Linked DNA regions of Salinivibrio kushneri. The protein of the gene in region 2 interacts with the protein of the main gene of each other region in a pairwise test. Links are inferred from orthologs where the notes say so. Each region holds a gene or a part of one and is shown on either strand. Other genes may lie near its edges. The genes, in order: odhB and lpdA.

Evidence for each region.
Region 1: the proteins of lpdA (region 2) and odhB interact in binary tests that used the Escherichia coli proteins (3 or more experiments, as listed by UniProt). The link is inferred for Salinivibrio kushneri from one-to-one orthologs.

What each region holds. Positions count from the first base shown.
Region 1 is NZ_CP114588.1:932,306-948,586, reverse strand. What follows is about bases 4,409-7,387. They hold odhB (2-oxoglutarate dehydrogenase complex dihydrolipoyllysine-residue succinyltransferase), read right to left. Parts: upstream 6,513-7,387; coding sequence 5,304-6,512; downstream 4,409-5,303. Other genes in these bases: sucA (2-oxoglutarate dehydrogenase E1 component), read right to left, coding at 6,541-7,387; sucC (ADP-forming succinate--CoA ligase subunit beta), read right to left, coding at 4,409-5,197. Outside these bases: murein DD-endopeptidase MepM, read right to left, coding at 1-571; zinc ABC transporter substrate-binding protein ZnuA, read right to left, coding at 555-1,448; zinc ABC transporter ATP-binding protein ZnuC, read left to right, coding at 1,529-2,293; zinc ABC transporter permease subunit ZnuB, read left to right, coding at 2,286-3,074; sucD (succinate--CoA ligase subunit alpha), read right to left, coding at 3,156-4,028; more of sucC, read right to left, coding at 4,031-4,408; more of sucA, read right to left, coding at 7,388-9,351; N8M53_RS04600 (succinate dehydrogenase iron-sulfur subunit), read right to left, coding at 9,466-10,176; sdhA (succinate dehydrogenase flavoprotein subunit), read right to left, coding at 10,191-11,957; sdhD (succinate dehydrogenase, hydrophobic membrane anchor protein), read right to left, coding at 11,958-12,308; sdhC (succinate dehydrogenase cytochrome b556 subunit), read right to left, coding at 12,302-12,694; N8M53_RS04580 (citrate synthase), read left to right, coding at 13,094-14,383; N8M53_RS04575 (Nif3-like dinuclear metal center hexameric protein), read right to left, coding at 14,468-15,226; N8M53_RS04570 (DUF2517 family protein), read right to left, coding at 15,369-15,566; N8M53_RS04565 (DUF1853 family protein), read left to right, coding at 15,714-16,281. UniProt on the Escherichia coli protein: E2 component of the 2-oxoglutarate dehydrogenase (OGDH) complex which catalyzes the second step in the conversion of 2-oxoglutarate to succinyl-CoA and CO(2).
Region 2 is NZ_CP114588.1:404,814-420,986, reverse strand. Bases 3,468-6,338 are described here. They hold lpdA (dihydrolipoyl dehydrogenase), read right to left. Parts: upstream 5,680-6,338; coding sequence 4,255-5,679; downstream 3,468-4,254. Other genes in these bases: aceF (pyruvate dehydrogenase complex dihydrolipoyllysine-residue acetyltransferase), read right to left, coding at 5,865-6,338; N8M53_RS02090 (methyl-accepting chemotaxis protein), read left to right, coding at 3,468-4,122. In the rest of the region: acnB (bifunctional aconitate hydratase 2/2-methylisocitrate dehydratase), read right to left, coding at 1-1,656; more of N8M53_RS02090, read left to right, coding at 2,209-3,467; more of aceF, read right to left, coding at 6,339-7,727; aceE (pyruvate dehydrogenase (acetyl-transferring), homodimeric type), read right to left, coding at 7,740-10,406; pyruvate dehydrogenase complex transcriptional repressor PdhR, read right to left, coding at 10,496-11,269; 1,6-anhydro-N-acetylmuramyl-L-alanine amidase AmpD, read right to left, coding at 11,506-12,054; N8M53_RS02060 (diguanylate cyclase domain-containing protein), read right to left, coding at 12,079-13,383; N8M53_RS02055 (ABC transporter substrate-binding protein), read right to left, coding at 13,380-14,375; nadC (carboxylating nicotinate-nucleotide diphosphorylase), read left to right, coding at 14,535-15,440; N8M53_RS02045 (pilin), read left to right, coding at 15,688-16,137; type IV-A pilus assembly ATPase PilB, read left to right, coding at 16,145-16,173. UniProt on the Escherichia coli protein: Lipoamide dehydrogenase is a component of the glycine cleavage system as well as of the alpha-ketoacid dehydrogenase complexes.

The DNA.
Region 1 (16,281 bases), 530 kb from region 2 along the record:
CCCGTCCAATCAAAGTCACACTCTCAAACTCGCCTTTGGTTTCCAAACGCTGATAGTCAACAGTGCCTTGTTCGAACTGGTAATAGTCGCGATATTTAATCGATTGATAAGCGGTGAACGTCAGCAGTCGACCTTCTTCGTCAACTTGCCATTCCATTTTTTGTCCGCGGCGAATATCGCCGGCTTTATCGTTCACATCCAGCATTTGGTAGAGCTGGCCGATAGCGAGACCATACTGTGAGAAGATCTCACCGAGTGTATCCCCTGCCGCGACGGTGTGGTGATGGACACGCGGCGCCTCAGATGTGATGTCTTGCTCGAGCGCGTCTTCAGGCACACTCAAGGCAGGATCGTTTGCATCCATGCCTTGCTCAATCGGTTCACTGTGATCCACTGTCGCCGGTGCTTGGCGTTGATTGACCGCCGGCAACGATTGCCGCTCTTTGGGAGAAAAAGGATGGGGCTGCCACATCAGGGCAGCGCCAACCAAAAGAGATAATGACGCAAGGGCCAGCTTGTGCTGGCGAGGAAGTCTGGCTGTCACAGCGAGCCAGTTAGTCAGTAGTTTCATGCTTTAAACAACGTGTGAAACGATTTCCTAAATCTTTTAAAAACACCTGATAGCTATCAGGTGCTACCGGAATTGATGTCGCCAATGGATCCAAAGCAAGCACATTGACGTCATTATGTCGTGTCACAGCATCAATCAGTGCGGGATTAAACTGCGGCTCAGTGAAGATACAGGTCGCATCATGATTAAGCAAACCTCGGCGAATCGTCACCAGGGTTTTCGCCCCAGGCTTTTGACTTGGATCAACCGTAAAATGTCCCGTTTTTTCGAGGCCAAACGCATCCTCAAAATAACCATAGGCATCATGAAAGACGAAATATCCTGATTGAATACGGGTGGCGAGGTCTTGCTGAATCTCGGCAACGGTTTGATCGAGCTTGTCATTAAAGCGAGCCAGGTTGGCCTGGTATAGCTCTGCTTTACCGGGAGCGGCTTCAATCAGTGCCTCTGTAATGGCTTGTGCCGCCACTCGAGTCGTTTCTGGCCCCAGCCAAAGGTGCGGGTCAATATTATGCTCGCCATGATCGTGTCCATGATGATGGTGACCACCATCAAAATGGCGCAAAGGCATATTCTCGACTTGCGTCAAGGTCAATACCGACGGTTTATCCGCCAAAAGCTTGGAGAGAAACAACTCTAGTTCGGGTCCCACCCAAATCGTCACATCCGCTTGATTTAAACCGCGTATGTCCGATGGCTTTAGGGCATAGCTATGCGGTGACGCCCCCGGCGGCAACAATACATCCACGCTGTCGTCTTGAGTCACAAGCCCAGCCGCGATCAGCTGTAATGGCTTAACCGATGTCATTACCGACGTGGCATGCGCGGGCAATGCCAATAGTAGTGCAATAAATACCCCAATAATACGCGCCGTCATCTTTCCTCTCATTCTTATGTTTTCTCATTGGCGATAAATGTTATAATATAACAATTCCAATTCACAATGCTTTTTTCACTATGACTGATTCGCTAGTCTCGCTCGATGCGGTGACGGTGACCTTCAATGGCCGCCATGTGCTGGATAAGGTTTCAATGCAACTAAAGCGTGGGCAAATCACCACGCTAATCGGCCCCAATGGCGCAGGGAAATCGACGCTTGTTAAAGCACTGATCGGTTTAGTTAAGCCGAGCGCCGGCACAGTACAAATAGCCCGAGACGTAAAAATCGGTTATGTGCCTCAGAAGTTGCAGTTAAATCAAACTCTGCCACTAACGGTTGATCGCTTTATTCGTCTGGGAACGCGCTATACTAATGCACAAATTAGCCACGCCCTACAAACGGTCAATGCCGAATCCTTACAATATGCGAATATGCATACCCTGTCCGGCGGTGAAACCCAACGCGTGTTGCTCGCAAGGGCTATTTTAAAGCACCCAGATGTCCTGGTACTGGATGAGCCAGTGCAAGGCGTCGATGTCAGTGGTCAGCTAGAAATGTATAGCCTGATTAGTCAACTACGTGACAGCCTAGGTTGCGCAGTGCTCATGGTCTCACATGATTTGCATTTAGTGATGGCCAAAACTGATGAAGTGATTTGTTTGCAGCATCATGTCTGCTGCTCGGGTGAACCCGATGCCATCTCGCAGCACCCATCTTATGTGGCGATGTTTGGTCGTCAAACCAGTGAGCAACTGGCGCTCTACCATCACCACCATCATCATAAACATGATCTTGCAGGGCAACCTGTAAGCTGCGAACACCAAGAGCACCATCATGATTGAGTTCTTATTGGCCCCTATTATGGGCGGCTTGTTGATCGCTGCCATTGCCGGCCCTTTGGGCTCATTTGTGGTCTGGCGACGTATGGCCTACTTTGGCGACACACTGGCTCACGCCTCACTACTCGGTTTAGCGTTAGGGTTTCTGTTGCAAATCGATTTAAACCTCGCCCTTGTGATCACCTGCTTACTCTTGGCGGTTTTATTGGTGGGACTACAGCGTCAGCACTTGGTCTCAACCGATACCCTGTTAGGCATATTGGCTCACAGTGCCCTATCTTTGGGGCTAGTGTCGGTGAGCTTTTTAGATAACATGCGCGTCGACCTGATGGCCTATTTGTTTGGCGATCTGTTGGCGGTCTCGTTTGCTGATCTTACATGGTTGGCGATCGGTGCCTGCCTAACACTTGGCCTGTTGGCGTACTACTGGGAACAACTGCTATCGATGACCGTCAGCGAAGAGCTTGCCAAGGTGGAAGGCATTGCAGTAGACAAACTGCGGCTGTTATTGATGCTACTGATTGGTTTGGTCATTGCGCTGGCAATGAAATTTGTCGGGGCATTAATTATTACCTCTATGCTAATCATTCCCGCGGCAACGGCACGGCGCATCGCCTCAACACCAGAGCAAATGGCCTCGTTTGCTAGCCTCATTGGGATGGCTGCGGTGATGCTAGGCATGGCAGGCTCTTGGTTTTATGATACACCCGCTGGCCCATCTGTGGTGGTTGCGGCAGCCAGTGTCTTTATGTTGGCGCAGTTATTGCCGAATCGATCGCACTAAGCCCTAACCACTTAATATGTTTTTTATATCAAAAAGCCGCTCATATGAGCGGCTTTTGTTTATGCGATTACCTTGTCTGGCTTACCAGCTTGTTTTCTCGCGCAATGCTTTACCAATATCAGCCAGGCTTTTAACCGTCGTGACACCCGCTGCTTCAAGGGCAGCAAATTTATCGTCAGCGGTCCCTTTACCACCTGAGATAATCGCCCCCGCGTGCCCCATGCGTTTACCTGGAGGCGCGGTCACACCCGCAATATAAGCCACAACGGGTTTTGTGACATTGGCTTTGATATAAGCCGCCGCCTCTTCTTCAGCGGTGCCCCCAATCTCACCAATCATCACGATCGCTTCTGTCGATGGATCCTTTTCGAACATCTCCAAAATGTCGATAAAGTTAGACCCTGGAATAGGATCGCCACCAATACCAACACAAGTAGATTGGCCAAAACCTTCGTCAGTGGTTTGTTTGACTGCTTCATACGTCAATGTGCCTGAACGTGACACAATGCCCACTTTGCCAGACTGATGAATATGCCCCGGCATAATGCCGATTTTAGACTCATCCGGCGTGATAACACCTGGACAGTTAGGCCCAATCATACGCACGCCTGCTTGGTCCAGCTTCACTTTTACTTCCAGCATATCCAGAGTTGGGATACCTTCCGTAATACATACAATCAGCTCAATACCCGCATCGATCGCTTCTAAGATAGCGTCTTTACAAAATGGCGCTGGCACATAAATCACCGAGGCCGTCGCGCCAGTTGCGTCAACCGCTTCAGCCACCGTGTTGAACACAGGCAAACCTAGATGCGTGGTACCGCCCTTACCAGGTGATACACCGCCGACCATTTGTGTTCCATACTCAATAGCTTGCTCTGAGTGGAAGGTACCTTGTCCACCCGTAAACCCTTGGCAGATTACTTTGGTATCTTTATTAATCAGCACTGACATTGTTATTTACCCTCCGCGGCAGCAACGACTTTTTGAGCGGCTTCGGTTAGCGATGTTGCCGCAATGATATTCAAACCACTATCGGCCAGTTTCTTGGCACCTACATCAGCATTATTTCCCTCGAGGCGGACGACCACTGGAACTTTAACGCCAACTTCTTCGACTGCGCCAATAATGCCATCTGCGATCAAGTCGCAGCGCACGATACCGCCGAAGATATTCACCAAGACAGCCTTTACGTTGCTGTCAGACAGAATGATTTTAAACGCTTCTGTTACACGCTCTTTGGTCGCGCCGCCACCCACATCGAGGAAGTTGGCCGGACTGCCACCGTGCAAATTAACAATGTCCATGGTGCCCATTGCAAGGCCCGCACCGTTAACCATGCAGCCAATATTGCCATCGAGCGCAACATAGTTGAGTTCCCACTGTGCGGCGTGCGCTTCACGCTCGTCTTCTTGGCTGGGGTCATGCATTGCTCGAACTTTTGGCTGGCGGTAAACAGCGTTGCTATCAATCGCCAATTTAGCGTCCAAACAGTGCAGGTTGCCTTGGTCAGTGATCACTAACGGATTAACTTCGACCAGAGCAACATCTTTGTCCAAAAACAACTGGCCGATGCCAACGAAGATCTTGGTGAACTGCTTGATTTGTTCGCCTTCTAGACCCAGCTTAAACGCCAGTTGACGGCCTTGGTATGGCTGAGGCCCAACGAGCGGATCAATCGATGCTTTATGGATAAGCTCAGGGGTTTCTTCCGCCACCTTCTCGATTTCAACACCGCCTTCCGTCGACGCCATGAAGACAACACGACGAGAACCGCGATCGACAACGGCACCCAGATAAAGCTCTTTGGCAATATCCGTGCATGATTCAACCAAAATTTTGCTTACTGGCTGACCGTTTTCGTCGGTTTGAAAGGTAACCAGGTTTTTACCTAGCCATTGTTGCGCAAACTCGCGGATTTCTTCTTTGGAGTTGGCTAGTTTTACGCCACCCGCTTTACCACGGCCACCTGCGTGGACTTGGCATTTTACTACCCATTTGTTTCCGCCAATTTTATCGGCTGCTTCAGCAGCTTCTTGTGGAGTATCGCAAGCATAGCCCTCTGAAACTGGTAGACCATATTCAGCGAACAGCTGCTTTGACTGATATTCGTGCAGATTCATGATGTTCTATCCGTGTTAGTGTCCATTATTGTGTATTTGTGCTTTCCAAATGAGGGGACCTCCGTCCCCTCAAAATGACCGCCCCCGCCAACACGAGGGAAAGCCATTAAACGTCCAGAAGCAGACGTGTTGGGTCTTCTAGAAGTTCTTTGATGGTCACCAAGAAGCCTACTGACTCACGACCGTCAATCAAACGGTGATCATAAGAAAGCGCCAGGTACATCATCGGCAAGATTTCTACCTTGCCATCCACCGCCATCGGGCGGTCTTGGATCTTGTGCATGCCGAGAATGGCCGCTTGAGGTGGGTTAATGATCGGTGTTGACATCAATGAGCCAAATACACCGCCATTAGTTAGGGTAAAGTTACCGCCTGTCAGTTCATCAACGGTAAGCTTCCCATCACGACCTTTGATCGCCAGCTCGCGAATGCCCTTTTCAATGTCCGCAAAGCCTAGTTTGTCGCAGTCGCGAAGCACAGGCGTCACCAGACCACGCGGTGTGGATACGGCCATGCTGACATCGAAATAGTTATGATAAACGATGTCATCACCGTCGATGGACGCATTAACCTCTGGGTAACGTTTCAAGGCCTCTACGACCGCTTTCACATAGAAAGACATAAAGCCGAGGCGGATGTCATGACGCTCTTCGAAGCTGTCACGATATTGCTTGCGCAGATCCATGATGGGCTTCATATTCACTTCATTGAACGTAGTGAGCATCGCAGTGCTATTTTTCGCCTCTAACAAGCGCTCAGCAACACGTTTACGCAAGCGCGTCATCGGCACACGCTTCTCACCGCGTTCAGCCACGGGTGGCACATCTTGGCTTTGTGCTTTTTGCTCACCCTGCTCAGGCTGACTCTTAAGGTGTGCTTCAACATCTTCTCGCGTGATGCGTCCACCCACACCTGTGCCTTTCACTGCGTCAGCAGAGAGGTCATGCTCCGCAAGCAGACGGCGCACGGCTGGGCTTAATGCATCATTCGTCTCCTCCTCAAGAGAAGCCGTATGACGCTTGTCCGGTGAGGACTCTGATTGCGCCGGGACATCTTTGGTTGGCTCGCCTGCGACGGCACCTTCTTTAATTTTCGCAATAGCTTGTTTCGCTAATACGGTTGACCCTTCATCTTCAATGATGGATTCCAGCACCCCATCAGCGGGGGCAGGCACTTCCAGCACGACCTTATCTGTTTCAATATCAACCAGTACTTCGTCACGGGTTACCGAGTCACCTGGCTGTTTGTGCCATGTGGCAATGGTTGCGTCAGCCACAGATTCGGGTAAATCGGGAACCAGAATTTCGATTGTCATATCGTATTTATCCTTAATGTTCTAGTTCTTACTTTAGGGTCAGAGCGTCTTGAACTAACGCTTTTTGTTGTTTCTGGTGTACAGACATATAACCTACCGCTGGTGATGCCGATGCCGAGCGTCCGGCATAGGTTAACGTGGCATCTTTGGGTAAGGCTGCACGGAAGTTGTGCTGGCTGCTGTACCAAGCCCCTTGGTTTTGTGGCTCTTCTTGGCACCAAACAAAGTCTTTCGCATTGCTATAAGGCGCAATCGCGTCTTTAACCGCATCCAGAGGGAATGGATAAAGCTGCTCAATACGGATAATGGCAACATCATCAATTTCTTGCTCTCGGCGTGCTTGTAGCAAATCATAATAGACTTTGCCCGAGCACATCACGACGCGTTTCACTTTGCTTGGCTCAAGGTCATCCATCTCGCCAATGGCAGGCATGAAGTCACCATCGGTCAGATCTTCCAAGTTAGACACACACAACGGGTGACGTAACAGCGATTTTGGTGACATAACGATCAAAGGACGACGCATGGGGCGCACCACTTGCCGGCGCAACATGTGATAAACCTGCGCAGGGCTTGAAGGCACCACAACTTGCATGTTTTGCTCAGCACACAGTTGCAGATATCGCTCTAAACGTGCTGACGAGTGCTCGGGGCCCTGCCCTTCATAGCCATGCGGCAACAGCATGGTCAGGCCGCACATCCGGCGCCATTTTTGTTCACCAGAGCTGATGAACTGATCAATCACCACTTGCGCACCATTGCCGAAGTCACCAAATTGTGCTTCCCACACGGTTAAACCGCCTGGCTCAGCGGTGGCGTAGCCGTACTCAAACGCCAGTACCGCTTCTTCCGATAATACGGAATCGAAGATCTCGAATGGTCCTTGTTTGTCATGGATATTCGCAAGTGGCAAATACGTGCTGCCATCTTCTTGGTTGTGAAGCACCGCATGACGGTGGAAGAAGGTGCCGCGGCCTGAGTCTTGACCGGTAATGCGGATACGTTTGCCATCATCAACCAAGGTGGCATAAGCCAAGGTTTCTGCCATCCCCCAATCAACCATCTTTTCGCCTTCTACCATCGCTTTGCGATCTTTGTAGAGCTTGGCAACACGGCTGTGGAGTTTATGGCTATCCGGCAACTGGCAAATGCGATGGCCCAGCTCTTTCAGGCGCTTCGCATCGAACTTATTCGCCCACTCTACCGTCCAATCGTGGCCTAGATAGGGCGTCCAGTCGACAGAATGTAACACCATTGGGCGCCACTCTTTCACCACACACTCACCACTATCAAGAAGATCACGATACTCATTGATCATCTCAGTGGCTTTTTCGAGGTTCGCAACGCCTTGTTGATCCAGTACATCGGCATAAAGCTTACGCGGAGTAGGATGCTTTTTGATCTTTTGGTACATCATCGGCTGAGTCGCGTTGGGCTCATCCGCTTCGTTGTGGCCGTGGCGACGGTAACAAACCAAGTCAATGACCACATCACGCTTAAACTCATTGCGAAAATCGAGCGCCAAGCGCGATACAAAGGCAACCGCCTCAGGATCGTCCGCATTCACATGGAAAATCGGTGCCTGCACCATCTTGGCGATGTCAGTACAGTATTGCGTCGAGCGCGAGTCAGCTGGGTTTGACGTGGTAAAACCGATTTGGTTATTGACCACGATGCGCACGGTGCCGCCGACTTGGAAGCCTCGCGCCTGAGACATATTAAAGGTCTCTTGAACCACCCCTTGGCCCGCAATAGAGGCATCACCATGAATGGTGATCGGCAGCACACTTGACCCTGTATTATCTTCCAAACGGTCTTGACGAGCACGTACTGACCCCATCACCACTGGATTGACAATTTCAAGGTGCGATGGGTTAAACGCCAAGGCAAGATGCACATCACCGCCCGGTGTCGCGAAGTCAGATGAAAAACCCTGGTGATACTTCACATCGCCAGTGCCCCAACTCTCGTCTTGCTTACCCGCAAACTCATCGAACAGCTCAGAAGGTTTTTTACCTAGCACATTAACCAGCACGTTGAGGCGGCCACGGTGAGCCATCCCCACAACTACTTCTCTTGCGCCTTCGCTACCTGCGTGGCGAATCAGCTCTTTGAGCATCGGGATCAGAGAGTCCCCACCTTCAAGAGAGAATCGCTTGGCACCTGGGAACTTGGCGCCCAGATAGCGCTCAAGCCCCTCGGCCGCTGTCAGCTCTTCCAAAAAGGTCAGTTTCTCTTGCTCGGTAAACTGCGGCTGACCAACCACAGACTCCAAACGACCTTGGATCCAACGTTTTTCTTCGGTATCGGTGATGTGCATGTATTCAGCACCGATAGACCCACAGTAGGTCTTTTCCAGTGCATCATACAGCTCACCCAATTGCATACTGTCTTTGCCAATCGCAAATGAGCCGACATTGAAGGTTTCGTTGAAATCCTGCTCATTGAGAGAGTGAAAAGCAGGCGACAGATCAGGTACAGGTTTACGTTTCCATAATCCGAGAGGATCTAGGCTGGCCTGTTGGTGGCCGCGGAAACGGAAAGCATTGATAAGTTGGAGAACTTTAACTTGTTTCGCGTCTACGTCTGGATCATTGACTGAAGCACTTGCACGCGATGTATCGGTAGCTAAGCGTCGAAAGTAATCACGAACACGAGAGTGGGGTTGTTCTACCGCGGTGTCACTCACCACTGGTAGCTGGTCGAAGACCGCTCTCCATTCTTGATCAACTAACTCCGGGTCACTGAGGTACATTTCGTAGAGATCTTCTACGTACGTTGCATTGGCGCCAGCCAAATGAGAAGACTCTATCCAAGCCTTCATCACGCCATTTTGCATTGTTATCCCTTAACCACTAGTTATTTATCCAAACACCGGTCTGAGGCCGGGTTACCTGTTATTAAGCCCCGTCCGAGGACGGGGCATTTTTATCTACGTTATTGGTTGTGCGTTTTAAACGCCGCGCTGAATCAGCATAGACTTGATGTGCCCAATTGCCTTAGTTGGGTTCAGTCCCTTTGGACATACACTGACACAGTTCATGATCCCGTGGCAACGGAAGACACTAAAAGCGTCGTCTAGATCAGATAACCGCTCTTCGGTCGCTGTATCACGGCTATCCGCCAACCAGCGATATGCAGCAAGCAAACCGGCTGGGCCGACAAATTTGTCAGGGTTCCACCAAAATGAAGGACATGCGGTACTACAACATGCACACATGATGCACTCATACAAACCGTCTAGTTCAGCGCGATCTTCCGGCGCTTGTAGGTTCTCGCGCGAAGGTGGCGTTTCATCGTTCATCAGGTAAGGTTTGACGCGCTCATAGTTCTCATAGAACTGCCCCATATCGATAATGAGGTCACGCACAACCGGTAAGCCTGGTAATGGACGAATCACGATTTCCGACTTATCCATCAGTGAGGATAGTGGCGTAATACACGCAAGACCATTTTTCCCGTTCATGTTGACGCCATCAGAGCCACAGACACCTTCGCGGCACGAGCGACGAAAAGCCAGTGTTGGATCCTGCTCTTTAAGCTGAATGAGTGCATCCAGCAGCATCATGTCAGACCCTTCAGGCACATCCAGCGTGTAGTCTTTCATGTATGGCGCATTGTCTACATCTGGGTTGTAGCGATAGATAGAAAACTTAACATTCATCGTTCTCGACCCCCTTAGTAACTGCGGACTTTCGGTGGGAAAGCCTCACGGTGCACTGGCGCCATGTTGACGTCGCGCTTCGACATAGCTTCGGTTTCTGGGTTATAGATGGAGTGGCATAGCCAGTTCTCATCATCGCGATCTTGGTAGTCGAAACGCGCATGTGCGCCACGACTTTCAGTACGATAATGAGCTGATACCGCTGTTGAGTATGCGGTTTCCATCAAATTCTCCAGCTCCAAACATTCGACACGCTGGGTGTTGAACTCGGTTGACGTGTCATCAAGACGCGCCGACTTAAGGCGTTCACGAATTTCCTTCAGCTCTTTCAGTCCTTTTTCCATCGCCTCGCCTTCTCGGAACACAGAGAAGTTTTCTTGCATACAAGCCTGCAAATCTTTGCGGATCTCAACCGGGTCTTCACCCTGCTGGGTGCTATTCCAACGATTAACACGCGCCAGTGACGCCTCAATATCTGACTCGCTCGCATCGCGCGCTTCTACCTGCGCAGCGAGTGTCTCGCCAAGATGCAGGCCGGTCGCGCGTCCAAACACAACCAAGTCGAGCAATGAGTTGCCGCCCAAGCGGTTGGCACCGTGAACAGAAACACTCGCAATCTCGCCACAGGCAAACAAACCTTGTACTTCAATGTCATTGCCGAGCGGGTCTTGCTTGATTGCTTGGCCAGACACTTGTGTTGGAATGCCCCCCATCATGTAGTGACAGGTTGGGATCACCGGAATCGGTTCTTTGATAGGATCGACGTGCGCAAAGGTACGCGACAAGTCAAGGATACCGGGTAGACGAGACTCGAGCACATCTTTGCCAAGGTGATCGAGCTTCAGTTTGAGGTGTGGACCCCATGGGCCGTCACAGCCACGCCCTTCTCGAATCTCGATCATCATCGAACGCGCCACCACGTCACGCCCTGCCAAATCTTTTACATTGGGGGCGTAACGCTCCATAAAGCGCTCACCATCTTTATTGAGCAGATAACCGCCTTCGCCACGGCAACCTTCTGTGACCAATACGCCCGCTCCAGCAATGCCTGTGGGGTGGAATTGCCACATTTCCATGTCTTGCATGGGCACGCCGGCGCGCAGCGCCATACCCACGCCATCACCGGTATTGATGTGAGCATTGGTGGTTGACTGATAGATACGACCCGCTCCCCCTGTCGCCAGCACAGTTGCCTTAGACTTAAAGTAGCAAATCTCGCCCGTTTCCATACACATGGCGGTCGCACCAACAATCACACCGTCTTGGTTTTTCACCAAGTCAAGCGCATACCATTCAGAGAAGATGGTGGTCTTGTTTTTAATATTTTGCTGATACAAGGTGTGCAGCAGTGCGTGCCCGGTTCGGTCAGCCGCCGCCGCGGTGCGTGCAGCTTGCTCGCCACCAAACTCTTTAGACTGGCCGCCAAACGGACGCTGATAAATGGACCCATTCTCAAACCGAGAAAAAGGTAACCCCATCTTCTCTAGCTCAATCACTGATTGCGGGCCCGTTTTACACATGTACTCAATGGCGTCTTGGTCACCAATGTAGTCTGACCCTTTCACCGTGTCGTACATGTGCCACTGCCAGTTATCTTTGTGCGAGTTACCCAGTGCTACCGTAATACCGCCCTGCGCAGACACGGTGTGGGAGCGGGTTGGAAACACTTTCGATAACAGTGCACAAGTTAGGCCCTGCTCAGATATTTGCAGTGCGGCGCGCATACCTGCACCGCCTGCGCCAATAACAATTGCGTCAAATTCGCGAACTGGAATACTCACTTACACACCCCACAATACAAAGAAACCGGCGAAAACGTAGATCAGTAGCATCGCCACAACGCCAAGTTGCAACATGCCACGCAGCAAGGCTGGCTTAATATAGTCAGTCAATACTTGCCACATTCCGATCCAGCCGTGAATCAGCACGGAGACCAGGGCTAACATGGTAAAGACTTTGGTACTGGTCTGGCCGAAAAAGGCTGTCCATGAGGCATACGTAATCTCAGGGCCAAAAACGGCAAAACCGACCATATAAAGTGTGTAAAGTGTGATGAGAATCGCAGTGGCGCGAATCAGCACATAGTCGTGCACGCCATTGCGCCCGACCGATGAGATGTTTTTCGTTACCATACTAAAACCCCCGCCAACACAGACAATACGCCGGTGATAACAAATGCAACCTGCGCACTTTGCGCGCCTGACTCAAGCTCTTCAAAATAACCCATGTCTTGGATTAAGTGACGGATGCCACCGACAATGTGATAAGCAAGCGCGGTCAAAATACCCCAAAGGATCAGTTTGACGAAAAAGCTATCGACAATCGCAGCAGCGGATTGGAATCCATCAGGAGAAGAGAGAGAGAGGCTAAGCAGCCATAGGAGGATGGCGATCGAGACAAAGGTGATGACACCTGCCACTCGATGCAATATAGACGCAATCGCTGTTATCGGAAAACGAATCGTCTGGAGGTCGAGGTTTACGGGTCTTGACTTTCTTTCTTTCACGATATTGCCCACTCAGCTCCATTGAGCATTTATAGTTATTACACTCTCTGAACCTCAGTACTCAAAGCGTAAGACCTGCAACATCTGCGTAACGCGCTTCATGTACCTTATTGCTTATAACTGCAATTCTTGGCGAATGGATCACGTCAGTTAGGAAAGGTGTTTGAGCCCCTAAACGCCCTAGGATACTGATTTGCCCAGAGACCTCGAAAAAGTATACGTGGCGTAACAGACAATTACAAACGCACAAAATTGACCGGAATCTCACAACAGATATTTAACTCGCATTGCAAATAAGTTATTAACTGACGCACACATCGATAGGTTAAAAATTGACATCATTAGGGTCGATCGGTACAACGGTCGAGTCCGTATCCTGGATGGGATTATAAAATAACAAAGGAGATTGTTATGGCAGAGAAGAAAGCTACCCTACACATTGAAGGGAAAGCACCAATCGAACTGCCGATTATCGAGGGCACCGTCGGTCCAGAAGTCATTGATGTGCGCCAGCTGGTAAACGAAGGCTATTTCACCTTTGATCCTGGTTTTGTCGCAACAGGTTCATGCAACTCGCAAATCACCTACATCGATGGCGCAGCCGGCGTATTGCTGCACCGCGGTTACCCGATAGATCAACTTGCCAATAACGCTGATTATTTAGAAGTCTGTTATATCCTGCTCTACGGTGAAGTCCCTACAACAAAGCAATATGATGAGTTTCGCTCAATGATCGTGCGCCACACCATGGTGCATGAGCAAATTGCGAGCTTCTTCCACGGCTTCCGCCGTGATGCGCACCCAATGGCCGTTATGGTCGGGGTTGTAGGTGCACTGGCCGCGTTCTATCACGACTCTCTCGACATCAACAACGACCAGCACCGCGAAATCACGGCGTTCCGTCTGTTGTCGAAAATGCCGACACTGGCTGCAATGTGTTACAAGTACTCAATCGGACAGCCATTTATCTACCCACGTAATGACCTTGATTACGCAGAAAACTTCCTTCATATGATGTTCGCCACTCCGTGTGAAGAATATGAAGTGAACCCAGTGGTCGCGCGTGCAATGGATAAGATCTTTACCCTGCATGCAGACCATGAACAAAACGCATCAACATCGACGGTACGTCTGGCGGGCTCTTCAGGTGCTAACCCATTTGCTTGTATTGCGGCTGGGATCGCCTCGCTATGGGGGCCTGCGCATGGTGGCGCGAACGAAGCGTGCTTGCGCATGTTTGAGCAAATTGGGCATGTTGATAACATTCCTGAGTATATTGCTCGCGCAAAAGATAAAGACGATCCATTCCGTCTGATGGGCTTTGGTCATCGTGTCTACAAAAACTACGACCCTCGTGCGACAGTAATGCGTGAAGCCTGCCATGAAGTGCTTAACGAGTTACAAATCCAAGACCCATTACTGGATGTGGCCATGGAGCTGGAGCGTATCGCGCTGTCAGATGACTACTTTATCGATAAGAAACTTTACCCGAACGTTGATTTCTATTCAGGCATTATCCTGAAAGCAATCGGGATCCCTACATCGATGTTTACTGTCATCTTTGCAATGTCTCGTACCATAGGCTGGATTGCCCACTGGAATGAGATGCATACCGATCCGCACAAGCGAATCGGACGCCCGCGTCAACTTTACACTGGGTATACGCAACGCGAATTTACCCCAATGGATGAGCGCAGCTAAAGCGCGAATTTCATACAATAAAGCCGCCATAAGGCGGCTTTTTTATGATCATTACAGTCTGGGGGGAGGCGCTCAACCAGAGAGTTAAACCGGGTTGTCTATATCAACAAAGTGCACATTGAAGCCATGCTGGTCTGCCAGCCACTCACCCAAGGCTTTCACACCATACCGTTCAGTTGCATGATGCCCTGCAGCGATGTAATGCACGCCTTGCTCGCGAGCAGAGAACGTCGTACGCTCAGACACTTCACCTGATAAATACGCATCCATACCTTGAGAGGCAGCCAAGTCGATAAAATCTTGCGCGCCACCGGTACAAAGCCCCACGGTCTCAATCCGCGTTTGCTGCCCACCGTCAATCACAAGGGGCGCCCGGTTAAGCACCGTGGCCACTTGTTGCTCAAACTGCGCCAACGTCATGGGTGCTGAAAGCTTTCCGTAAACAGGAATAGAGACCGGATTGTCAGGCTCCAGTCCCCCAAGCAGCTCAATGCCTAAACGCTTGGCAAGCTGCGCATTGTTACCCAGCGTCGGATGAATATCCAACGGCAAGTGATAACCGTATAGATTGATGCCGTGTTCAATCAACTTCTTGATCCGTTGATATTTCATCCCGCGGATCGTTTGTGGCTCACCTCGCCAAAAATAACCATGATGCACGAGAATAGCATCCGCTTGCTGCGCGATGGCAGCCTCAATCAAATCTTGGCAGGCCGTCACCCCGGTGACGATCGTTTTTATCTCATCACGCCCTTGCACCTGTAAGCCATTCGGACTGTAGTCTTTGATGCGATCAGGTTTTAGTTCGGCGTTGAGCAATGCTTCCAGTTCAAAGTTATTCATAGCATTCACATTCACTTGCGAGACAATGGCAACAGTGTAACCTGACAAGCAAACATAAAAAAAGCGGTGAGACCGCGTCTCACCGCTTACTGAATATCACGTATTTGTTCTATGGATGTGTGGGCCACTAACCAGGTGCGGATTAGAAAAACCCGCCGGCTTTTTCAGACTCAGCTAACCAGACTGGCTTGGTGCTGTCTTTAAGCCAGACTTGATGTAAATGGCTATATATACGCGAGGCCATGGGCGGCACAATCAGCGTTGGCAGGCAAGTGATGCCCGCGATCACAACCGCGCAGCGGCGCAATACAACACGGGTTTTATCGAACGGAGTATACATAATCAACCTCACTCATCTGACCAGTTTGCTAGCATGCGCGTAGTGTACCATCCGTTTTGTTTTTTTACTACATTATTGATGGTTTTTTAATCAAAAACCATCAATAATAGATTTAACATGCCCTTAACAAGGTAATAAAATTACATCATGAATGACGCCTATCCCCTATTTAGTAACCCGTCCCAAATCAACGCCGATTTTAGTTGGTTACAAAATCAGTTTTCACTGCTCAGCGATAAGCGCTTCCCAGTTGTGCCTCATCACCTTTGGCAACCCACATTACTGCCATCTCCCGCAGCCTATACGGGTCCAAGCCGTATCGGCTTTTACTATCAGTGGCTGCTCAATCAGCTCATTGATTGTCACCCTCATTTGGCACTAGAAGCTGAGGAAATCCAGATTAATGAAGCCGGCAAGACGCGAGGTGCCATCGATTTTTTAGTCAGATATCAGGGGCAACTAGAGCACTGGGAGGTAGCGGTAAAATTCTACCTTGCCTATGACAACCGTTGGTTAGGCCCCAATGCCAAGGATGCGTTGGATATTAAAGTGGCGCGAATGCTTGACCACCAATTGGCCTTGTCCAGCCACCCAAGCTTTTGCCAGCAATACCCACACTGGCAACCGAGTAAGAAGCGTTTGATGGTGCAAGGAAGGTTGTACCGCCATTATCACAGCGAGCAGCCCCTACCAGACTGGCCACCCGTCAATCATG
Region 2 (16,173 bases):
AGCATGAACCAGGTCGCGTAGCGTCACCCCGGGTTGCATTTCACCTTTAAAGCGCACTAAGACCGATTCTGGCATATCCAGTGGCATCACGCCGGTCGCGGCCGCAAAGGCCACGAGACCTGAGCCTGCCGGGAAAGAAATCCCCAGCGGGAAGCGGGTATGTGAATCCCCCCCCGTTCCCACGGTATCAGGCAGCAGCATGCGGTTGAGCCATGAGTGGATCACACCGTCACCGGGGCGCAGCGCCACGCCACCACGGTTCATAATAAAGTCTGGCAGCGTGTGGTGGGTTTCCACATCTACCGGCTTTGGATAAGCAGAGGTATGGCAGAACGACTGCATGGTCAAATCAGCGGTAAAGCCAAGGCAGGCCAAATCTTTCAGCTCGTCGCGAGTCATGGGCCCGGTAGTGTCTTGCGAACCGACAGTCGTCATTTTTGGCTCACAATAGGTATTCGGGCGCACGCCCTCAACACCACAGGCTTTACCTACCATTTTTTGTGCCAAGGTAAAGCCTTTGGTGGAATCAGCCACCGGACGTGGGCGACGGAACACCTCAGACGGCTCAAGCCCTAAGCATTCGCGGGCTTTGTCAGTCAGGCCTCGGCCAATGATCAATGGAATACGTCCGCCAGCACGCACTTCATCGTACAAGATGTCTGTTTTTAGTTGGAAGGTAGATAGGACATCATCGGTGCCGTGCTTGCACACTTTGCCGTCGGCCGGATACAGGTCAATCACATCGCCCATGTTGAGCTTGCTGACATCAAGTTCAATCGGCAGAGCGCCCGCATCTTCCATAGTATTAAAGAAAATAGGCGCGATTTTGCCACCTAAACAAAAACCACCTGAGCGCTTGTTAGGGACGTTAGGAATGTCGTGCCCCATAAACCACAACACTGAGTTAGTTGCCGACTTACGAGACGAGCCAGTACCGACCACATCACCGACATAAACCAGTGGATGACCTTTTTCTTCCAGCTTTTTCATTTGCTCGATCGGGCCAATCTCTCCCGGTTTGTCCGGGTGAATACCTTCACGCTCGTTTTTCAGCATCGCCAGCGCGTGCAGGGGAATATCAGGACGTGACCATGCATCTGGCGCGGGTGACAAGTCATCGGTGTTGGTTTCACCCGAGACTTTGAACACCGTCAGTGTCACTTTTTCAGGAATTTGTGGTTTTTCCAGGTACCACTCAGCGTTCGCCCACGACTCCATCACTTGCTTGGCGTAGGCGTTGCCTGCTTTCATTTTGTCTTCAACGTCGTAAAACGCATCGAACATCAATAAGGTATGAGACAACACTTTCGCCGCAATCGGCGCAAGCTTGTCATCATCAAGTAAGGTGATCAGCGGCTCGATGTTGTAGCCACCTTGCATGGTGCCAAGTAATTCAGTGGCACGCTCGGGGCTAATCAACGGAGACTGCGCTTCACCTTTTGCCAGTGCGGCCAGAAAGCCTGCTTTCACATAAGCGGCTTCATCCACACCGGGTGGGATTCGGTTTTCCAGTAAATAAATGAGGGTTTCTTCTTCGCCAGCGGGCGGGTTTTTCAGCAGTTCTATCAAACTGGCGGTTTGCTCAGCGTTCAGCGGTTTAGGCACAATACCCTGAGCGGCACGTTCTTCGACGTGTTTACGGTAGGCTTCAAGCACGACTATTTCCTCTTTTCTCGGTCAGATCGTGTGATCCAACATCCTTGGAAAGTGTTAGTACTCGTATCACGCTTATCCGGCGAAGTTTATTAAAATTTCCAGCAAGACGAGGGTTCGAGCACGTAACCGCTGCGTGAGGATAGCATTTTTAACCTAAAATTAAAATCTACTCGTTTTGTGAAACATAATACTTAGGTCTAAGTGACGCTGTACGCTATTCCCCACCTCTGAGTTTTCTTTACCCAGAGCAGGTCGCAGTTGTCGCTGATTCTACACCGCTTTTCGCCATAGCGCAGTGATCCGGCTACCATTGCTTTCTCATCTATCACCCGCAAACGACAGCGCACTTTTACCGCTTTATGTTGAAATCGCGAGGAGAGTGTCATTTTTATCAATAACTCTAAGCAACGGCTTCAATTTTATTGTTTCATGGTCGATACATAACCAATCATTCACCCATAACTGCTAACTTAGATGTTAGTGCCATAAACATCATCACATTTTTGTCACGCTAACCTATCGTCTGTTAATAGACCAAATAGAGAGAAGGGCATGAAGCTAAAGCAACTCACGATTAAACAAAAACTCGTGCTGGCATTTGTCTCAGCGGTGATCGCCTCCACCGCCATCATCAGTTACATGAGCTTGAGCCAAGCACGCGACATCATGGAAAAGCGCCTGTTAGAAAATGAGCTTCCCACCACCCTCACCCAGTTTAGAGATACCATTGATAGTGAGGTCAACCAACTACAATCCGCTGCACGTCAGCTGGCTTCTAACCCTGTGATGCTAGATATCATCAACCAAGATATTACGCCCGCAGAAGAAAACCGCGTGATCAAACAGCTCAACGTATTACGTGAGCAATACGGTTTGAATGATGCCTCCATTGCCAACCGCAATACTGGGCAATATTGGAACCAAAACGGTTTTTTGCGAGTGTTAACGCGTGAAAAGGATAGTTGGTTTTACAACTTCCTCGATAGCGGCAATGCCACCATGGCCCAAGTTTTCCAAGAAGAAAATGGCGAACTCAAGCTCTTTGTCAACTTCCAACAGCTGAATGGTAAAGGATTGGCCGGTTTCTCACGCTCGCTGGAGGACATGACCCGCTTTTTGAATCAGTTTAAAATTGAACAGTCTGGTTTTGTCTTCTTGGTCAACGCTGACGGTCTCGTGCAACTGCACCGCGACACCAATCTGATGGGCGAGCAAACCTTAAGCGATATTTATGGTGGTCAAGCCCGCAGCTTGCTGCAAAAAGGTGACTTTAACCTGCTCGACACCAGCATTAATGGTGAAGAAGTGCTGCTCGCATCCAGTTATGTGCCCTCCATGGATTGGTTTGTTATTGCAGATGTCCCTGCCGAAGAGGTTTACGCACCTCTCAATGAAACGCGTAATCAAATCCTGATGGTATCGGTCGTCGTCGGTCTCATTTTTATCGTCGTTGCCGTATGGCTCGCTGCGACCATTACCAAACCGATCCAATACGTGGCCAATGTGTTCCGTGAGATTGGTGAAGGTGAAGGGGACTTGCGCCAACGTGTAGATATCAACAGCCAAGATGAGATTGGTCAACTGGCCTCTGGTTTTAATAGCTTTGTCGAGAAAATCCATCGTTTGGTCTCAGACGTTGCCCGTACCGGTGGCGAGTTACGCAGTGCGGCCGAGCAAGTGTCATCACAAGCCGGCGCCACCCAATCACAAAGCGAGTATCAGCGGGATCGTACGGTGCAAGTGGTCACCGCCATCAATGAAATGGGGGCCACCGTCAATGAGATTGCAGGCAATGCGGCCAGCGCTGCCAGTGCCGCCAACCAAGCCTCTGATGATGCGGCAAGTGGCCAAGGCGTGGTGACCCAGGCACGGGATACCATTGCTCGACTGGCTGATGACATGGAAAATATGTCGAAAGTGATCAGTGCTTTGGCTGAAAACACCGATTCGATCGGCGGCATTTTGGATGTGATTCGCGGGATCTCCGAGCAAACCAACTTACTGGCGCTGAATGCGGCGATTGAAGCGGCGCGAGCCGGCGAACAAGGACGCGGCTTTGCGGTTGTTGCCGATGAGGTACGCAGTTTGGCCAGCCGTACCTCTGATTCCACCGACGAAATCCAGACCATGATTGACCGTCTTCAGCAAGAAGCGCGCAACGCGGTGGATGCCATGGAGCAAAGCCGCACCATGACCGCTGAAGGGGTGAATGCTTCCGATGAGGCCTCACAATCGCTCAATGCAATCAACGAGCAAATTGTGCAAATCTCGGACATGAACACCCAAGTGGCTACCGCGACTGAAGAGCAGTCAACCGTGGTCAACGACATTAACCAAAATATCGAAGAGATTAACCACAGCTCGCAGCAAACCGCTGATACTGCCAATACCATGGCAGAAGCCAGTGAGTCACTGCGCGATCTTTCCAAACGTCTTGATACTTTGGTAGGGAGCTTTAAGCTCTAAACCATTGCGATGCTACCGACCAACGCACGTAGCGGGCCTTGGCCCGCTTTTTTGTTCACGATCTACACGGGTTCACAGATACAAAAAAGCCCCGCATTGCGGGGCTGAGTCAGAAAAATATAAACGCGTGGTTTATTTCTTTTTCTTCGCTTTCGGGTTAGGCATATCAGTGATTGAGCCTTCAAACACTTCTGCAGCCAAACCAACCGATTCGTGCAAGGTTGGGTGAGCGTGTACTGTCAATGCGACATCTTCGGCATCACAACCCATCTCGATAGCAAGGCCAATCTCGCCTAACAGTTCACCACCGTTAGTACCAACAACCGCACCACCGATCACACGGTGGGTGTCTTTATCGAAGATCATCTTAGTCATGCCGTCTGAACAGTCAGACGCAATCGCACGACCTGAAGCCGCCCATGGGAAGGTCGCCACTTCGTAGTTAATGCCTTCTTCTTTACACTCTTTCTCGGTTTTGCCGACCCACGCCACTTCTGGCTCAGTGTACGCAATCGATGGGATCACTTTTGGATCGAAGTAATGCTTCTTACCTGAGATAACCTCTGCAGCCACATGGCCTTCGTGTACACCTTTGTGCGCCAGCATAGGCTGACCCACGATGTCACCAATCGCATAGATGTGCGGCACGTTGGTGCGCATTTGCTTATCAACATTGATAAAGCCACGATCGTCGACTTCAACACCCGCTTGGCCCGCATCAAGCAGCTTGCCATTCGGGCTACGGCCGATAGCAACCAAGACAGCGTCATAGCGCACAGGCTCTGCTGGGGCTTTCTTGCCTTCCATGGTGACGTAGATGCCGTCTTCTTTGGCTTCTACCGCAGTCACCTTGGTTTCCAGCATGAGGTTCATCTTCTTGCTGATACGCTTAGTAAAGACTTTGATCACGTCTTTATCTGCCGCAGGGATCACCTGATCGCACATTTCGACTACATCAACCTGTGAGCCAAGTGCGTGGTACACGGTTCCCATTTCTAGGCCGATGATACCGCCACCCATTAACAGCATTTTCTCGGGTACTTCTTTGAGCTCTAGGGCGTCGGTGGAGTCCCAAATGCGTGGGTCATCATGCGGAATAAATGGCAGCTCGATAGGACGAGAGCCGGCCGCGATGATGGCATTATCAAAATTGATGGTGGTGTTTTCTTCCCCTTCGACTAACAGGGTGTTGGCGCCAGTGAAACGGCCTGTGCCATTGACGACTGTCACTTTACGCTGCTTGGCCATACCGCCTAAGCCGCCAGTCAGTTGACCAATGACCTTATCTTTCCAAGAACGGATCTTGTCGATATCGGTTTGTGGTTCGCCGAATACCACGCCGTGCTCGGCCATGGCTTTGGCTTCTTCAATCACTTTGGCAACGTGAAGTAGGGCTTTAGATGGGATACAGCCGACGTTTAGACACACACCGCCAAGGTTGTTGTAGCGTTCAACCAATACGGTTTCCAAACCTAGGTCGGCACAGCGGAAAGCGGCGGAGTATCCAGCAGGACCAGCGCCAAGGACGACGACTTGCGCTTTGATTTCTTTACTCATTCTGACCTCGTTATAGTCTTATTCCCTGACAGGCTAAGAGCGGTAATTTTTTATTGTTGTGGGTATCTGGGAGCCACAGTTTACAGCCATGTTAATGGGCTGAAAAATAAAAACCCATAGCCTGTGAGCTGCACAACAATTCCCGACCGACCTTTAACCGGTCAGTCGGGTTGTTGGTATTGCGATTAGAGTACCAAACGGCGAATATCAGACAGTAGGCCGTTGAGGTAGCTAATAAAACGCGCACCCTCGGCACCATCAATCACACGGTGGTCGTAAGACAGCGACAGCGGCAGCATCAAGCGAGGCTCAAAATCCTTACCATTCCATACTGGCTTCATTTCTGACTTAGACACACCCAAGATAGACACTTCTGGTGCATTAACGATTGGCGTAAATGCCGTACCGCCGAGGCCACCTAGGCTAGAGATGGTAAAGCAACCACCCTGCATATCTGACGCCGTCAGCTTACCGGCACGAGCTTTCTTCGATACCACCATCAGCTCTTCAGACAGCTCGTGAATGCCTTTTTTGTTGACGTCTTTAAAGACAGGCACAACCAGACCGTTTGGTGTGTCAACCGCGATACCGATGTTGACATACTTCTTCATGATCAGGCTTTCACCGTCTTCAGACAGTGACGCGTTGAATGAAGGGAAAGCTTCCAGCGCTTTAGCCGCCGCTTTCATGATGAACACCAATGGGGTGATCTTCATGCCCGACTCTTTCTTCTTCTCGATCGCGTTTTGCTCTTTACGGAACGCTTCCACTTCAGTGATATCAGCGTTATCCCACTGGGTCACGTGCGGGATCATCACCCAGTTACGTGCCAGGTTCGCACCCGAGATCTTCTTGATGCGAGACAGTGGCTTCACTTCGGTTTCACCGAATTTGCTGAAGTCCACTTTCGGCCAAGGGAGCAGGCCAAGTGCGCTGCCGTCGCCTGAGCCAGACGCTGAACCAGACTCAAGACGCTTCAGCGCCTCTTTCACGTAGCCTTGCACGTCTTCTTTCAGTACACGCCCTTTACGGCCAGTACCTTTGACTTTCGCCAAGTTAACACCGAATTCACGCGCAAGACGGCGAACAACAGGTGACGCATGGGCGTACTCTTTGTTTTCGACGAACTCGTCTTTACCGGCGTCAGCTTTAGCTGCTGCTGGGGCTTCCGCTTTTGGTGCTTGCGCAGGCGCAGATTTTTCCTCTGCAGCAGGTGCCGCTGCGGGTGCGCTACCCGCCACCTCGAACACCATGATGTGCGAGCCAGTAGACACTTTATCGCCCGCGGCGATTTTGATCTCTTTAACTGTACCTGCAAACGGTGCAGGGACTTCCATTGACGCTTTGTCGCCTTCAACGGTGATCAGTGACTGCTCTTCTTCAACCGTATCGCCTACAGCGACCATGATGTCAGTCACTTCGACTTCATCACCGCCAATGTCAGGAACGTTTACGTCTTTGTTTTCCGACGCGGCTGGGGCCGCAGGTGCAGCTTGTGCAGGCGCCTCAGCAGAGGCGCTGCTGCCGACTTCAAACATCATGATAAGAGAGCCAGTTGACACTTTGTCACCCGAGGCAATCTTGATCTCTTTAACGGTACCCGCAAACGGTGCCGGCACTTCCATTGAGGCTTTGTCGCCTTCAACGGTGATCAATGATTGCTCTTCGTCGACGCTGTCGCCTACCGCCACCATGATGTCGGTCACTTCAACTTCATCGCCGCCGATATCAGGCACGTGCACTTCTTTGATTTCTGATGCGGCTGCTGGGGCAGCAGCAGGTGCCGCCTCTTGCGCTGGCGCGCTTTGTGCAGCGCCTTCCGCTTCAAAGATCATCATCAAAGAGCCGGTGGTGACTTTGTCACCCTCGGCAATTTTAATTTCCTTGACCACACCCGCTTGTGATGCAGGGACTTCCATGGATGCTTTATCACCTTCAACGGTGATTAACGACTGCTCTTCTTCAACCTTGTCACCCACGCTGACAAGGATCTCAGTCACTTCTACTTCATCCGCACCGATGTCAGGTACATTAATCTCGATTGACATTATTTCAGCCTCTTACGCGAACAGCGGGTTTACTTTGTTGGTATCGATGTCGAATTTCTTGATAGCGTCAGCTACCAGTTTCTTATCAACATCGCCACGCTTAGCCAGCTCATTAAGTGCCGCAACAACCACATAACCTGCGTTCACTTCGAAGTGACGACGGAGGTTTTCACGGCTGTCAGAGCGGCCAAAGCCGTCTGTACCCAACACTTTATAAGATTCAGCAGGGACAAACGCACGAACTTGGTCAGCGTAGTTCTTCATGTAGTCGGTAGCAGCAATCGCTGGCTCTGTGCCCATCACGGTTTGGATGTAAGGCACTTTGCTTTCTGCATCTGGGTTTAGCATGTTGAAGCGATCGACATCTTGACCGTCACGTGCCAGCTCATTGAACGAAGTCACGCTGTATACGTCAGACGCCACACCGAACTCATCGCTAAGCAGTTTCGCCGCTTTGCGCACTTCAGTCATGATGGTGCCAGAGCCCATTAACTGAACTTTCGCTTTGTCGCCCGTGTAGGTTTCTAGTTTGTAGATACCTTTACGGATACCTTCTTCCGCGCCCTCAGGCATGGCTGGCTGATGATAGTTTTCATTCATCAGCGTCAGGTAGTAATAGATGTTTTCTTGGTCAGGACCGTACATACGACGGATACCGTCTTGCATGATCACTGCCACTTCGTACGCGAAGGTTGGGTCGTAAGAAACACAGTTAGGTACAGTGCTCGCCAGAATATGGCTGTGACCGTCTTCGTGTTGTAGGCCTTCACCGTTCAGGGTAGTACGACCGGCAGTAGCACCCAATAGGAAACCACGCGCTTGCTGGTCACCCGCCATCCACGCCATGTCGCCAACACGTTGGAAGCCGAACATTGAGTAGTAGATGTAGAATGGGATCATTGGCAGATCATTAGTGCTGTAAGAGGTCGCTGCCGCTACCCACGATGACATCGCGCCTAGCTCGTTGATCCCTTCTTGCAGTACTTGGCCGCCTTGGTCTTCTTTGTAATAAGACACCACGCCACGATCTTCTGGGGTGTAAGTCTGACCGTGTGGGTTGTAGATACCTACTTGACGGAACAGGCCTTCCATACCGAAAGTACGTGCTTCGTCGGCAATGATAGGCACAATGTTTTTGCCAATGCTTTTGTCTTTCAGCAGTACGTTCAAAGAGCGCACAAATGCCATGGTGGTCGAGATGTCACGCTTTTGCTCAGACAGCAATGCGGAGAAGTCGTCCAGTTTTGGCAGCGTCAGCTCTTTAGTAAAGTTAGGCAGACGTTGCGGCGTGTAACCGTGCAGGGCTTTACGGCGCGCATGCAGGTATTCGTGCTCGGCAGAGCCTTCTTCCAGCTTCAGGTACGTCAGGTTTTGTACGTCTTCATCAGACAGCAAGTCTTGCAGGCCAAGGCGGTCGCGCATAGCGTGAACATGAGTCATGTCCATTTTCTTCACTTGGTGCGCGATGTTTTTGCCTTCTGCCGCTTCACCCATGCCATAGCCTTTAACGGTTTTCGCTAGGATAACGGTTGGGCGATCGTTGCACTCTTGGGCCGCTTTAAAGGCCGCAAACAGTTTTGATGGCTCATGGCCACCACGCTTAAGCGCAAAGATTTCTTCGTCAGTCATATCCGCAACCAAGGCGGCTGTTTCTGGGTACTTGCCGAAGAAGTGCTCACGCACGTAGGCACCATCTTTTGATTTGAAGGTTTGGTAATCACCGTCGATGGTTTCATTCATCAACTGCAGTAATTTACCCGAGGTGTCTTTGGCCAGCAGTTTATCCCAGCCGGAACCCCAAACCACTTTGATCACGTTCCAGCCAGCGCCTTTAAAGAGGCCTTCCAGCTCTTGAACGATTTTACCGTTACCCATTACAGGGCCATCAAGGCGCTGCAGGTTACAGTTAATCAAAAAGCAAAGGTTATCCAGTTTTTCACGCGCCGCGAATGATAGCGCACCGCGTGACTCTGGTTCATCCATCTCACCGTCACCGAGGAACGCGTAAACACGCTGCTCAGAGGTGTCTTTTAGACCACGGCCGTTGAGGTATTTGAGGAAACGCGCTTGATAGATAGACGCGATGGGACCCAGACCCATAGAAACGGTTGGGAACTGCCAGAACTCAGGCATTAGTTTCGGGTGTGGATATGAAGACACCCCTTTGCCATCAACTTCCTGACGGAAGTTGTCGAGCTGCTCTTCGCTCAAGCGGCCTTCAACAAAGGCACGCGCATAGATACCTGGAGAAATATGACCTTGATAATACACCAGGTCGCCACCGTCTTTCTCGTTAGGCGCACGGAAGAAGTGGTTAAAGCAGGTTTCATAAAATGCCGCCGAAGACTGGAATGATGCCATGTGGCCACCCAGCTCTAAATCTTTCTTGGACGCACGCAACACGATCATGATTGCGTTCCAACGAATGATAGAACGGATACGGCGTTCCAGATTCACATCACCTGGGTAAGCAGGTTCTTGATCAGCAGGAATGGTATTTACATAGTTGGTGGTCACGCCCGTTGGCATGTCAACACCGTCTAAACGTGCTTGCCCTAATACTTGCTCCAGAAGGAACTGGGCACGTTCTACACCTTCTTCACGAACGACTGACTCAAGAGCTTGCAACCACTCTTGTGTTTCAAGTGCGTCCACGTCATGTTTCATGACTTCAGACATGGCGATCTATCCTTTCGTTGATTGACTCGTACAAAACAAACGTTGTCGCAGCTGCAGTGCCTTTCGCGTTTCTATAGATGCGAATAAGGCTACTCCAACTCGTCCTTGCGTTGTTGAATTCGACGTAGAGACCGTTCGCGACGGCTTTCTTCTCGACCAAGATCCAACAGAGTTTCCTCAATGTAAGCCAAGTGTGCATGCGACGCTTGTCTGGCTTTTTCTGGTTCACCAGCGGTAATCGCATCCACTATCTCAGCTCGGTGTCGGCTGACGTTTTCCACCGTCTCTTGACGGCGATAAAGTAGCTCAAAATTTTGCAAAATATTCTGTTCCAGTAACGGCGCGAGACTACGCATAATATGAAGTAACACCACATTATGCGCCGCTTCCGTTACGGCAACGAGATACTGCATCACAGCCGATGCTTCTGCCTCTAAGTCCCCGTTTTTCTGCGCTTGACGAATGGCATCATGACAGTCTTCTATACGAGAAAAATCCTCTTCTGTGCCCCGTAGTGCGGCAAAATACGAAGAAATGCCCTCTAGGGCATGTCGTGACTCCAGTAAGTCAAGTTGGGTTTCTGGATGGTCCGCCAATAACTCTAGCAGTGGCTCAGAGAAGCGTTGCCAAAGGCGTTCACTGACAAAGGTGCCGCCACCTTGCTTGCGCGTCAGTAGCTTTTTCACTTCAAGCCGTTGAATCGCTTCGCGCACTGACGGGCGAGACACATCAAATTGCGTCGCTAACTCTCGTTCAGGCGGTAACTTCTGGCCTGGAGACAAGGTCCCTTCCAGAATTAAGCCTTCGAGTTCTTTTTCAATTACATCCGAGAGTTTAGGTTGACGAATTCGCTGATATGCCATTGTATTTATTGACCATCTGCACCCAGAGCATGGTGCTTAGCTGCAGAAACTGACTGATTGTAAATTGGTAAGACCAATTACTTTATTGATCCCTAAAGTTACCAGACAGCGGGTATTCTGTCCACCTGAACTTTGATTGACATCATGGAAACCTGTGTATTTTTAGCCTGACAGCCACGAATACTCAGCCCCTCAAAATTGGTCAGACCATTTGTGTCGGTCAACGCCATAGGCATTTAAATCAGTGCGTGTAACTTTTTCCAGTCAAACGCCGCGCCAGGATCCGTTTTACGTCCTGGGGCAATATGTTGGTGTCCTGTGATTCGATCACGGGTAATGGCTGGGTAGTACTGCATCAGCGTCTGCGTGATCGCCGCTAACGATTGGTACTGCTGTTCGGTGTATGGATGTGTGTCTGTGCCCTCTAGCTCAATACCGATAGAAAAATCGTTACATTGCTGCCGACCGTCAAAACACGAAGCGCCAGCATGCCATGCACGCGCACTGAATGGTACAAACTGGATCACACTTCCATCTCGTCGGATCAGTAGGTGGGCAGAGACGCGAAGCGATGCGATCTCGGCAAAATAAGGGTGTTCAGCCGGATCGAGGTGCCCTTGAAAAAACTGCTCAATATAGGGGCCATCAAACTGACCGGGCGGCAGGCTGATGTTGTGGATCACCAGCAAGGAGATATCGTTACTATCCGGACGTTGGTTATGATGAGGAGACAGGCAAGCGCGCGCGCCTACCAACCAATGATTGTCAATCTGTGAAAAAGACATACCCGATCCGCTTGAGCAAAATCGCTACTTTATCTGGTCAGCTGGAAGATTGGAATACAAGCAACAGCGCGCTGACGGATGGGTTTTGGCGTAATACATAGCGGCATCGGCTTGATTCATCATCTGCTGCAGCTCAAGCCCATCCGTTGGGAAGCAACTCACACCAATACTAATGGCCAATGACAACGAGGTATCTGCAACTTGTATCGGAGCATGCATTTCGTCTTGGATACGTGTGATCACTTCATTCAACGCCGATTTGTCCGCTAATAAATCCAGCCAGACAATGAACTCATCACCGCCCAAGCGGCCAACCAAATCAGACCGGCGCACGGACTGTTTTAGGCGCTGACTGACCACCTTGAGCAACTCATCACCGACGCCATGCCCATAGGTGTCATTCACTTGCTTAAAGTTGTTCAAATCAATGAACAGTAAAGCGGCATTAGTTTGCGCGCGGTTAGCACGCATCAACGCCACATCTACATGCGATTCGAACGCGCGTCGGTTGAACAAACCGGTCAGCTCATCGTGTTCAGCAAGGAATTTAAGCTGATGCTGCTGTTCGCGAAGCTGTTGGGTTTGCCGTGCGACTTCTTCGCTCAGCTGTTTCTTGTCCACCATGGTATGGCTCAGCGCACGTTTCATGTCATTGACATGATCAGCCAATTCAGTCAGCTCATCTTTATCAGTCAAGGTTAATTCCGTGGTCAAGTCACCTTGTTTGATTTGCGTAATCGTTGAATGCAATGCTTTTAGACGGTGCGTTAGCCGCCGCCGTAAGCTGGTCACAAACATGGTTACCAACAAGGCTAACACCACCAGTACGCCACCATGTACCACCAGTAGGGTTTTCTGTTGCTGCCCCGACTGGTGCATAACTTGCTGACGCACCGAAAAAGCGGTTTCACTCATCGCCTGCAGCAGCACATTAAAACGCGAAAACAGCATCAAACGCCTGTCATCCACAGAGGGGTTACCATCTAGCTGATCAGCGGTAATCCCCAATAAGCGGTCAATGCTGTTTGCCGCGAGTCGAATCGACTGCGCGGACTGCGGCGGTAACGCCTCTTTATCACTGTTTAGTTGCGCCCGCAATGCGTTGGTGGACTGATGTACATCTTGGCGCGTTTGTGTGCTGGGGTATTGACGATATAACCATAAACGGCCTCGCAAGCTATCAATCTGCGAGTGTACCGCCACAATACTGTCTAACCGTGCTTGGATTTGATTTTGCTTGTAAAAAAGCTCCACCGTAATTAACAGCGTAACAAAAGTAAGCGCCGTACAGGCATAGACAACAATACTGAGCTGCTGACCAATCCTCATTCTAATAAACTCACTTTTTGCGTGGCCTCAACCAAGGGGCCTGGGTTGAGTATGTGGCGGAATGACGGAGTGTTCCCTTCCACTAAACCCGCCTCTTGCGCCCATCGCGCTTGGTTTTTTAACCGCAGTAACAATGAGTCATTCAATGAAAGGCGGAATAAGTAATCTTGCCATAGCCAACTGAGTTTATCGTCTGACATGTCAAGGTACGCGGAGACCTGTGCCTTAGCCCGTTCTGGGTGCTGATGAATAAAGCTCACCGCGTCGTCTAGGGCACTGACAACCCGTTGCATGTCCTGGTGTTGCTTATTGACGAGTAAGCGATCGCTGACCAGTAGAAAAGAGAGGCTGTGCAAGCCTTTACTGTCAAGCGACTGCACCGGCTGGTTGGACTGCTTGAGTAGCTGATAGCCATAGGGCTCCCATATGGCTATCGCATCCACTTCCTCATCGAGGAGCGCCTTGGGCAGTGTTTCAGGGGAATAGTAGACTTTTTCCACCTGAGCTCTGGGTATATCGTGCAATTGCAGCAAAGAATCAAAGAAGTATTCACTGGCACTCGACGCAACAATGCCCACGCGTGCCTTGTCGAGTGCGTCCACCAGCGAGCTGCTAATCTCACGGCGAATAGACCAGAGTTTTACGTCGTTATCTGATTCGACAAAGCTGGTTAGCACATTAAAGTCATCGCGCTCAAAACTGTTAAACATCACCACCGTCTCCGAGGTAGTGGCTAAATCCACTTCCCCTGACATTAAGGTTTGAAAACTCTTTACGCCCCCATGAACCGGCTTAAGGGTCATATCGATACCCTGCTTTTTAAACAAACCTTGCTCCTTAGCCACAATAATCGGTGCCGATAAGGGAGTGAGCGAGACCGCAATGGTCAGTGACGATAATGGCTCGGACACCGGTGGCCTTAGTTGCTGCCAAGCACGAAAACCAATCAACGCAATCGCTATCATGGCCACCAGCGCTAACCCTCGCTTCATGGCATCACCTCTTTGACTGTTTCTGCCTAAAGTGTAGACAATTTAAAAGACAGAATATGATTAAAAAAATAGACGAATGTGAGGAAACGAGAGAGAAAAGCTGCATTTCGTTATCACCAGCGTTATCATTCGACCACTTTTTGATGACCGCGGTAAGCCATGATGACATCAACCCCTTTTCATGCTGTCCATGACAGCGAGCGCCGCCTGGCCTATCTCACTTCTCACCTCAGCGCCGATGTGACCCGCGCGGTGACCGACGCCCTACGAGAAGATCTGGGTGGCGAGATCGACGCCAGTAAAGACATAACCGCCAGCCTGATCCCGGCAGACTCGGTATCCACAGCGACATTGATCACCCGAGAAGATGGCGTTTTCTGTGGCCGTGCCTTTGCGGATGAAGTGTTTCATCAGCTCGGTGGCGACGTCACCTTGACGTGGCATGTCGAGGACGGCGACGCCATCACCGCCAACCAATCGCTTTGTACCTTACAGGGACCCTCGCGTGTCTTGTTGACCGGTGAACGCAATGCGATGAACTTTATTCAAACCCTCTCTGGATGTGCGAGTAAGGTCGCAACCTATGTGGCAGCACTCAAAGGCACCCACACCAAATTGCTCGACACGCGTAAGACCATTCCGGGGCTGCGTAGTGCGCTGAAGTACGCGGTTGCCTGCGGTGGTGGTCATAATCATCGCATTGGTGTCTTTGATGCGTATTTGATCAAAGAAAACCATATTCTTGCCTGTGGCGGGATAGAGAACGCCGTCAAAGCAGCGCGCCGGCTTAATCCTGATAAACCGGTAGAAGTAGAAACCGAAACTCTGGATGAGCTCAAACAAGCCATCGACGCTGGGGCCGATATTGTGATGTTAGATAACTTTAGTGTGCCGATGATGCGTGAAGCGGTGACCCTGAACCAAAATAAAGTGGCGTTGGAAGTCTCAGGAAACGTCACGCTTGAAACGTTGGCAGAATACGCCGCTACTGGGGTGGACTATATTTCTGTGGGCGCGCTTACCAAGCACGTGACCGCACTCGATTTATCCATGCGTTTTCAATAACACGTACGCTCACTCAGATTCGACCAGGCCGCCCGCGATGGGCGGCCTTTTTATCGCTCTTTTGTGGCAAAAAATTTGTGGTGAGTCGAACACTACATTAGAAAAAAATACTGTTACATCCAGCTTTTACCCTTCAGTCTCAAACTCATCTCTCCCCTCTTTTTCGCGCCGCGCTCACAAGCGTAAAGTCGCTGCACTCGCGGCCACCGCGTTGGCGGCCGACCATCATTGAGAGGAGAGAAATAGGATGAAAAAGCAACAAGGGTTTAGCTTGATTGAGTTACTGATCGTCGTCGGCATTATCGCAGCCCTGTCTGCCATCGCCGTCCCCGCTTATGTCAATAAACAAAAAATTGCTGAATTTAACTCAGGGTTAGCATCAGGCCGTGCTCTTCTTACACGGTTAGATCTTTATTTGGATGAAAATAGTGGCTCGACAGCGAGTAAATTTGGAGAAAAATTAGGTGACGCTACGAATCTCGGAGAGCTAGCAACAGTCACCGTCTCAGGTGCTAGTGAAGAAGGTGGAGAAGGCGAAAATGCCAAAGGGACTGAGCTGAAAGTCACGTTTAATGGAAATAGCTCTATTGACGGGACAATAATTACCTTTGAGAAAAACGACTTTGCTTGGGTATGTAAATACACAACGAAAGAAACTTTCGAAGATGGTGAGATTAAAGGATGTAAAAAAGCATAAGCAGACAATGATCCCAACCGCTCCGTTGTATCAAGC